4 regions of the Streptomyces sp. LN549 genome follow, and region 4 is predicted to be linked to each of the others. Evidence: riboswitches for the same ligand, from Rfam matches in the RefSeq annotation. Region 4 holds a riboswitch; each other region holds the start of a gene.
The links. Region 4 has a riboswitch for cyclic di-AMP ahead of SH922_RS30435 (M23 family metallopeptidase). Riboswitches for the same ligand answer to the same signal wherever they lie in the genome.
Positions count from the first base shown of each region.

Region 1 (2,192 bases), 5.7 Mb from region 4:
AGGCGCCCGTGCTCTTCCTCAGCCTGCTGCCACAGTTCGTGCCGGCCGGGGCCGCGCCCCTGCCCAGGACGCTGCTGCTCGCCGCGATCGTCGTGCTGATGGCGCTGATCTGGTTCCCGGTCGTGGCGCTCCTGGTGGACCGCCTCGGCCGGTGGCTGCGCCGGCCGCGTACCACCCGGGCGATCGAGGGCGGCAGCGGCGCGGCACTCACCGCACTGGGGCTGGTCCTGGTGACCGGCCCGCTGCTGCACTGACGCGGGAGCACGGGCCGGGACGGGGGAGAGGCCTTGGCGGACCCGTCCGCAGCGGACCGGGGCGGGGCCTCAGCGGACCCGGCCGTAATAGACGCTCTTCGTCCAGATCTTCTCCAGGCGGACCACGGCCCCGGTCTTGGGCGAGTGCCAGATCTTGCCGCTGCCCGCGTAGATGCCCACGTGGTAGATGCTGCGGCCGGAATGGAAGAAGACCAGATCGCCGCGTTGCCGCTTGGAGGACGAGATGTGGCGGGTCTTGTTGTACTGCTGCTGGGCCGTGCGCGGGAGCTTCTTGCCCGCCTTCTTGAACGAGTAGAGCGTCAGGCCGGAACAGTCGAAGCGGCTGGGTCCGGTGGCGCCCCACCGGTAGGGCGCCCCCTTCTTCGACGCGGCGATGTTGAGCGCCTTCATCGAATGCGTCGCGGCCTGGGCTTCGGTCACGGCGCCGGGAACGAACAACGTGCCGCCGACAGCGGCGAGAGTCATGGCCGAGGCCGTCGTGGCCCGGGCGAGCAGAGACGGGACATGAACCTGCGCACTCATGCGCAACCCTTCGTCAGCCGCCTGTGAAGGATGACCTGTCGGGTTCGGGCTGGCGAAGTTGCCCGGCCGCGGATGCGGCTTCACCCCGAGGGACGACCGGAGGTCCGGTCGGCCCGTTGTGCTCGGGTCCTCCACTCCTGCCGATCCACTCCTGTCGACCAGGCATCCGGACGGCGGCAGGACTCGGCGTCCGCCCGGACCGCCCCGCCGCGGTGGCGGGGGCTTGTCGTCCCAGGGATCTTGACTCACCGAGTGCCGGATTTCCGAGGGGAAGCGGCGATATGTGAGGCTCATCACGACTGACCCGTTCGGGTGGGAAGGTGACTTTTCGGCAAACTGTCGACTCTCGCCGACCGGTGCCGCACCAGCCACGGAACGGGAGATTTCACCCATCGTCCACCGCGACAGCGCAAATTGAGCTGTCCCTCGGGCGAAGTAACGTCTACGCCGAACGAGGGAGAATATTTGGTCGACGCGTCGGGCGTGTCGGGTCGAGGGGCTGATCAACTAGGGGGCTCGGGTGGGAGGGTGATCCGCCCGGAGCGCCGTTCGCCGTCCAGCACGCGCAGCGCCCGGGTCAACGTGACTGCGTGGATCCGGGATTCGCCACGCTCGTGCATCAATGCGAGCGCGTCCCGCAGTGCGGCCGAGTACGAGGCCAGCGCCTGGGCGGCGCGCAGCGCGCCGTAGGTGTCGCCGCCGTGGGCCGGATTGATCCGGCCCACCTGGTCGAGGACTTGCAGGTAGCGGTCGATGAACTCGCCCTCCGCGCGGGTCAGGGCGGGCAGTGGAGCGAACTCCGGTGGCTGCATCGGGGATTCACCGCGTCGAGTGCGGAGGCAGCGACAGCGAGCGGTTCTGGACGATGTGGTCGACCAGCCCGTAGTCCTTGGCGCCCTCGGCGTCGAGGATGAGGTCGCGCTCGGTATCGGCGGTGATCTGCTCGGCGGGGCGGCCGGTGTGACGGGCCAGCATGCCGGTGAGCGTCTCGCGCATGCGGGCCAGCTCCCGTGCCTCGATCTCCAGATCGGACGGCTGCCCCTGTACCGGCTCGGCGAGTTCGGGCTGCTGCACCACCACGCGGGCGCCCGGCAGGGCGTGTCGTCTGCCCGGAGCTCCCGCCGCGAGCAGCACGGCGGCGCCGGCCCCCGCCTGGCCGAGACAGAAGGTCTCCACCTCGCAGGTGAGGAACATCATTGTGTCGTAGACGGCGGTCATGGCGCCGAACGTGCCGCCGGGGGAGTTGATGTAGAGCTGGATGGGCCGGTCCGGCGCGTCGTGCTCCAGGTACATGAACTGTGCGACCAGGTCACCGGCCGCAGTGTCGTCGACGGGGGTGCCGAGGAACACGACCCGTTCGGCCAGGAGCTTGGAGTACGGGTCGAGCGTGCGGGT
Region 1 is NZ_JAZHRI010000002.1:1,125,064-1,127,255, reverse strand. It holds gene SH922_RS04965 (LysE family translocator) at 1-254, shown strand, start outside; gene SH922_RS04960 (C40 family peptidase) at 324-797, opposite strand; cyclic di-AMP (ydaO/yuaA leader) riboswitch at 801-996, opposite strand; gene SH922_RS04955 (hypothetical protein) at 1,301-1,609, opposite strand; gene SH922_RS04950 (ATP-dependent Clp protease proteolytic subunit) at 1,617-2,192, opposite strand, start outside.
Region 1: it holds a riboswitch for cyclic di-AMP, as region 4 does, so the genes downstream of both, SH922_RS04960 (C40 family peptidase) here and SH922_RS30435 (M23 family metallopeptidase) in region 4, are expected to answer to the same signal.

Region 2 (2,192 bases), 2.1 Mb from region 4:
GATCGGCGGGCTGCATGTCGCCGCGCGGTACGAGGCGGCGCAGGCGGACGAGTTCGTCGGCGGCGACCTGTTCTCGGTCACGGACACCCCGCAGGGGGTGCGGCTGGTGGTCGGGGACGTGCGCGGCAAGGGACTGGACGCCGTGGAGGCGGTGGCGGTGATCATCGGGGCGTTCCGGGAGGCGGCCGAGCAGGAGGAGTCGCTCGAGGGCGTGGCGCAGCGGCTGGAGCGTGCGCTGGCGCGCGAGGCGAGCACCCGCGGCGGCCTTGATGCGGTCGAGGGGTTCGTCACCGCCGTGCTGGCGGAGATCCCGCCGGGTGCGTCCGTGGTGCGGATCGTCAACCGCGGCCACCCCGAGCCGCTGCTGCTGCACACGGACGGGGCGCTGGAGGTGCTCGGGCCTTCGGTGCCGGCGCTGCCGCTGGGGATGGACCTGGGGGTGTGGCCGGACCGGGCCGACGAGTGGGAACTGCCCGCCGGGGCGACGCTCCTTCTCTATACGGACGGCCTCTCCGAGGCCCGTGACGCCGAAGGGGTCTTCTACGCCCCCGCCGAGCGGCTGAGGGGGCGGATCTTCCCGGGGCCCGAGGAGCTGCTGTCCGCGCTGACCGATGACGTGCGGCTGCACACGGGCGGTGAGTCGACGGACGACATGGCGCTGCTCGCGGTCGGCCGGCCGGCCGAGGGCCAGCCCGACCGGCGCAGGACCGTGAAGATCGTCGGCCTGGGGGACGGTGGCGGATGAGCCCGAGCCTGAGCCCAGGGCCGGGTGCGGTGGGAGCGGTTTGGCTGCGATGCCACCGTCCGTAACCGAAGGGCATCCCTCCGCATAACATTTGACGCAACGTCAGAAAGCGGGTAGTGGCTGAAGGGTGATCAACTCGTCCGTTTCCACCCGGTTGTGTCCCGTAAAGTCCAGGCCAAAGACCTGAACGATCAGTGGGAACGGCTTGGAATCGGACCCCGGTGTCTATTAACGTTCGATAACGCAGCGCGGTTGTCCCAGCCGCCGTCAGTGGCGGCACCGTGCGCGAGCGCCGAATTCCGCAAGGGAACCGGGGAACCACCTACATGGGGTGAATCGGGCATCTCTGTCTTGTGACGAGACGGAGGAACCCGTAGGAGACCTTCCTGCTCCGAACCCGTCAGCTAACCCGGTAGGCGAGAAGGAAGGAAAGGAGTGCGCCCCCGTGGCGTCCAACAAGCCTGCCCCCGAAGCTCCCTCCCGGTTCGTGTCCGAGTACGGCGATGACTTCGCGACCCGGCCCGGCACCGTTGTCGGTGCGGAGCACGGGGCCGCCTACGCGACCGATCACGGGACCGATCGGGGCAGCGGCTTCGGAATCGACTTCCGCGCCGACGACTCCGGGCCCGACAGGGCCTGGGAGGAATGGAATCCCACCGAGGACTCCGTCCGTCCCGTGCGCGGCAAGCACCGCGTCGCCAAGCAGCGCAACGGTCTGGCCCGTAGCTCCACCGTCCTCGGCGTCGGCGTCATCGCGGCCGTCGGTGCGGGTGGCATGGCCACCGCCCAGAGCAAGCCGCCGGTCTCCATCTCTCTTCCCGATTCCATCTCGGACAATCTCCCCGACGCCAAGTCCCTCCCGGGCGTCGGCGCACTGTTCTCGGGTGAATCCGAGTCCGCGGCGGAGAAGGCCGTGGCCGAGACCGCTTCCGCCCCGCTGACGACCGCCGGCATCACCACCGCCGAGGCCGAGCAGGGCACCACCGACGCGGGTGAGGCCCTGCGCGCCCGCATCCTCCAGCAGGCAGAGCAGCAGCAGGACGCCGCCGACGCCGAGGTCAAGGCCGCAGCCGAGAAGGCCGCAGCCGAGAAGGCCGCCGCGGAGGCGAAGAAGCAGCAGGACGCCGCCGAGGCCAAGATCGCCGCAGAGAAGAAGAAGGCGGCGGAGGAGGCGGCGAAGAAGGCGGAAGCCCTGCGGCTCGCCAAGCTCGCCGCCAGTTACGCCATCCCCACCTCCTCGTACACGATCACCTCGACCTTCGGCGAGGCCGGATCGATGTGGTCCTCCGGCTACCACACGGGCCTCGACTTCGCGGCGCCCACCGGTACGCCGATCAAGGCGATCCACAGCGGCACGATCAAGTCGGCCGGCTACTCCGGCTCCTACGGCTACCGCACGGTCCTGGAGCTGGAGGACGGCACGGAGCTGTGGTTCTGCCACCAGTCC
Region 2 is NZ_JAZHRI010000002.1:4,632,600-4,634,791, forward strand. It holds gene SH922_RS20895 (PP2C family protein-serine/threonine phosphatase) at 1-745, shown strand, start outside; cyclic di-AMP (ydaO/yuaA leader) riboswitch at 1,026-1,179, shown strand; gene SH922_RS20900 (M23 family metallopeptidase) at 1,191-2,192, shown strand, end outside.
Region 2: it holds a riboswitch for cyclic di-AMP, as region 4 does, so the genes downstream of both, SH922_RS20900 (M23 family metallopeptidase) here and SH922_RS30435 (M23 family metallopeptidase) in region 4, are expected to answer to the same signal.

Region 3 (2,192 bases), 1.4 Mb from region 4:
GAAGGTCGACAAGGGCCTCTTCGCCGCGGTCGGCGGACTCACGATCGTCAACATCTTCATCGCCACGCTCTGGACCTGAGCCGTGTCACCGGCGCATGAGAACGCCGCTGTCCGAACCCCATGGGGTCCGGACAGCGGCGTTCTCATGACCTGGGCTTGGGCTCGGACCCGGGCTTGGGTCTGGAAGCCCGTCTAGCCCGGTCGCACGCTTCCGTAGATCGGCATGTAGAAGATCGACTCCTCGCGCACGTTCGCCCCCGGCTTCGGCGCGTGGATCATCATGCCGTCGCCCTTGTAGATGCCGACGTGGCTGATGTCGTCGTAGAAGAAGACCAGGTCCCCGGGCTGCAGGTCCGCCGTGGCGATCCGGGTGCCGACGTTCACCTGGTCCCAGGTGGTCCGCGGAATGTCGACGCCGGCCGCCTTCCAGGCCGCCTGGGTGAGCCCCGAGCAGTCGTACGAGGCCGGGCCGGTGGCCCCCCAGACGTACGGCTTGCCGAGCTGCGCCCTGGCGAACGCCATGACCTTCTCGGCCTTGGTCGAGGCGTCGGTCCCGGAACCCGTGCCGGTGCCGGTGCCGGTCCCGCTTCCGGTGTCCGTACCGCTTCCGGTGTCCGCCTCCTTGGCGGCCTCCTCGGCCTTGCGGGCAGCCTCGGCCTTCGCGGCGGCCTGCTTCTTCGCCAGTTCCGCAGCCTTGCGCTTGGCCTCCGCCTCCTTCTTGCGCTCCAGCTCCGCCAGACGCGCCTTCTCCTCGGCGGTCAGCTTCGACAGCAGGCTGCGGGCCTCGGACAGCTTCGTCTGGACGTTCTGCTTGCTGGTGCGCAGCGTCGCCTGCGACTCGGTGAGCGTCTCCAGGCTCGCCACGGCCTCGGCCCGCTGCTTGGACGCCTTCGCCTGCTGCGTACGGAAGTCCGAAACGGCCAGCGTCTGGCGCTCGGTCATCCGGTCCATGAGATGGGTCTGGTCGAAGAACGACTGCGGGTCGTCGGCCAGGAAGAAGGTGGCGGTCGGGGCGAGGGCGCCGCCGCGGTACTGGGCGGCGGCATAGGTGCCGAGTGTCCTGCGGGCCTCGTTCAGCTTCTCGGTGCGCCGGGCGACGTCGTCCAGCAGGGTGTCCACCTTGGAGCGCTGCTTGGTCGTCGCCTCCTTCGCCTGGTTGTACTGCTGGGTCGCGGTGCCCGCCTGGCGGTAGAGGTCGTCGACCTTCTTCTGCACGTCCTCGATGCTGGGCTTGGGGGCCGGGGCGGCCAGTGCGCTCTGCGTGGACAGCAGAGTCACCGACGCCAGCGCGGCGGTCGTGAGCCCGACGGCGGGGCCGGTGTTGCGCACCAGGGTGCGCGGTTTGCGATGCGACGCCAAGGCCGGCATCTCCTTCCGTGGACCGCCTACCGGGTTAGCTGTCGGGTTCGGGCGGAACGGAAGGCTGCCCTACGGTCCTGGTGGGGGATTCGGACCGATTCACCCCGGTGATGCGTGTGGGTCCCCGGTTCCGGACTCCTGATGCGGGCAGCCCGGATTCGGCGTGGACGCCCGGTCGGCGTGGATCGCCTCTGGGGGTACGGGCCGCCCGAACGAGCACGCTAGCCAACTCATGGTGCCGCTGTGAAGGTTGATGTTCGATATGCCCGATACATTTTCGTGACCTCGACGGATCGGGGTGCTGTGGGCCCGGTGGACCTGGAATTCCCCCACGCCGTGCGGTCCGCCGCTCGCTCTGTGTGTCCGGTCGTGAGTGCGTGGTTGGTCACTCGGGCCCGGAGTGTCAGTGCGGCGCCCTAGACTCGGACAGCGATGAGCAGCCTCTTTGACGACAGTTTCCTGGCCGGCCTCCAGCACACGGAGGAAGGGCCCCCGCCGCCCCCCGAGGACTCCGCACCCGAAGCGGTGCCGGAGGACCTCTTCGCGGGCGTTTTCGACGGGCCCCCGCCGCCCCGCGACGCGTACTACCGCGACGGGGCCCACCGCCCGGTCGTCGATGCCGCCGCGCTGCTCGACGGGCTGAACACCGAGCAGCGCGCAGCCGTCGTGCACGCCGGGTCCCCGCTGCTCATCGTCGCCGGTGCCGGTTCGGGCAAGACCCGGGTGCTGACCCACCGCATCGCCCACCTGCTGGCCGAGCGCGGGGTGCACCCGGGCCAGATCCTGGCGATCACCTTCACCAACAAGGCCGCGGGCGAGATGAAGGAGCGCGT
Region 3 is NZ_JAZHRI010000002.1:5,368,722-5,370,913, forward strand. It holds gene SH922_RS24490 (hypothetical protein) at 1-79, shown strand, start outside; gene SH922_RS24495 (NlpC/P60 family protein) at 193-1,368, opposite strand; cyclic di-AMP (ydaO/yuaA leader) riboswitch at 1,367-1,533, opposite strand; gene pcrA (DNA helicase PcrA) at 1,792-2,192, shown strand, end outside.
Region 3: it holds a riboswitch for cyclic di-AMP, as region 4 does, so the genes downstream of both, SH922_RS24495 (NlpC/P60 family protein) here and SH922_RS30435 (M23 family metallopeptidase) in region 4, are expected to answer to the same signal.

Region 4 (2,192 bases):
TCCGCGGCCGTGCGCGCCTTCTACGACGCCCATGTCCGCCCGTCGACCGCGACCGCCGTGGTCGTCGGCGACCTCACGGGCATCGACCTGGACGCCCTGCTCGCCGACACTGTCGGCGACTGGTCGGGCAACACCGCAGAGCCCCGCCCCGTCCCGCCGATCACCGCCGACGACGCGGGCCGTGTGGTGATCGTGGACCGCCCCGGCGCGGTGCAGACGCAGCTGCTGATCGGCCGCATCGGCGCCGACAGGCACGACAGCGTCTGGCCGGCGCAGGTGCTCGGCACGTACTGCCTGGGCGGCACTCTCACCTCCCGGCTCGACCGGGTGCTGCGCGAGGAGAAGGGCTACACCTACGGCGTGCGGGCCTTCGCCCAGGTGCTGCGCTCCTCGGCCCCGGACTCCGCCTCCGGGGCCACGGGTGCCGCGATGCTCGCCATCAGCGGTTCGGTGGACACGGAGTCCACCGGCCCGGCGCTGGACGACCTGTGGAAGGTCCTGCGGACCCTGGCGGCCGAAGGACTGACGGACGCCGAGCGCGAGACGGCCGTGCAGAACCTCGTGGGTGTCGCCCCGCTCAAGTTCGAGACGGCCGCCTCGGTCGCGGGCACGCTCGCCGACCAGGTCGAGCAGCATCTTCCGGACGACTACCAGGCGCACCTGTACGCACGCCTCGCGGAGACCGGCACGGTCGAGGCGACCGCGGCCGTGGTCAACGCCTTCCCGCAGGACCGGCTGGTCACGGTCCTGGTCGGTGACGCGGCGCAGATCGCCGACCCGGTCAGGGCGCTCGGCATCGGTGAGGTATCGGTCGTGGCCGGCTGAGCCGACCCGCTACTTCACTCGATATCGGGGCAAACGGAAGGTCCTGGCGGAGACGTCTCCGCCAGGACCTTCCGTTTTGTCCGCTTTATGGGGGAGGTTGCCTGTCTGCCCTGTGGGATGTGCTACAAAACGGCCTGTCCGTTTGGTGCAGGGAAGTGCCCCCGTTTAGCGTCGGCTCCGCTGTCCGTCACTCGTATGCCGCATCCGCGACGTACCGGGCAGTCATCGCCGAGTCCCCGTCAGGCGCGAGCCTGGGGAGCCGGGGACCCACGCAGTCCCTGGGGTGAATCGGACGCCCGCGCCTCGTGCGAGGCCGGGGGATCCGTAGGAGACCTTCCTGCTCCGAACCCGTCAGCTAACCCGGTAGGCGAGAAGGAAGGAAAGGACCAGCCACTTCATGGCGTTCACCCGTGCCACCGGGAAGCACCGTGCCCCGGGCCGTCTGACGCGCAGCGGCGCGAAGGCCGTCGGCATCGCGACTCTGGCCACCACCGGCGTCATCGGCGGACTGGCCTCCCCGGCCCTCGCCGCGGGCACCGAGACCCCCGCCGTCAGCGAGACCGGCCTCACCCAGGTCATCGCCATCGAGAACGTCCTCGCCGACCGGATCGGCGCACAGGCGGACGCGCAGCGGCACCAGGCCGACGTCGCGGAGCAGAAGGCCAAGGCCGAGGCGGCCAAGAAGAAGGCCGAGGCGAAGAAGAAGGCGGAGCTCAAGGCGAAGGCGAAGGCCAAGGCGGCCGCGAAGGCGAAGGCCGCCGCCCGCGCCGAGGAGGCCCGCGAGAGCGCCGCCCGCGCCGCCCGTTCCGCCGAGCGCACCCGGCTCGGCTCCTTCCAGCTCCCCGTCGCCGGTTCGTACGTGAGCACCGGCTACAAGTCCAGCGGCTCGCTCTGGTCCTCCGGCAGCCACTCCGGCATCGACTTCCACGCCGCGTCCGGCAGCTCCGTCGTCGCCGTCGGCGCCGGCACGGTCGTCGAGGCCGGCTGGGGCGGCGCGTACGGCAACAACATCGTGCTGCGGATGACGGACGGCACGTACACCCAGTACGGCCACCTCTCCTCGATCGGCGTGTCCGTCGGCCAGAGCGTCGGCGCCGGACAGCAGATCGGCCTCTCCGGCTCCACCGGGAACTCGACCGGCCCGCACCTCCACTTCGAGGCCCGGACCACACCCTCGTACGGCTCCGACGTGGACCCGGTCGCCTACCTGCGCGCCCACGGCGTCACCGTCTGACCAACCCCCAGACACCCGGCGAAGGCCCCGGCACCACGCCGGGGCCTTCGCCGTGCCGCCATGCGGCACCAAGTCCGCGCCGGGTCCGCACCGGTCGTTCCCGAACGGCCGGTGACCAAAAGATATTCATGAA
Region 4 is NZ_JAZHRI010000002.1:6,781,535-6,783,726, forward strand. It holds gene SH922_RS30430 (M16 family metallopeptidase) at 1-825, shown strand, start outside; cyclic di-AMP (ydaO/yuaA leader) riboswitch at 1,042-1,209, shown strand; gene SH922_RS30435 (M23 family metallopeptidase) at 1,223-2,059, shown strand.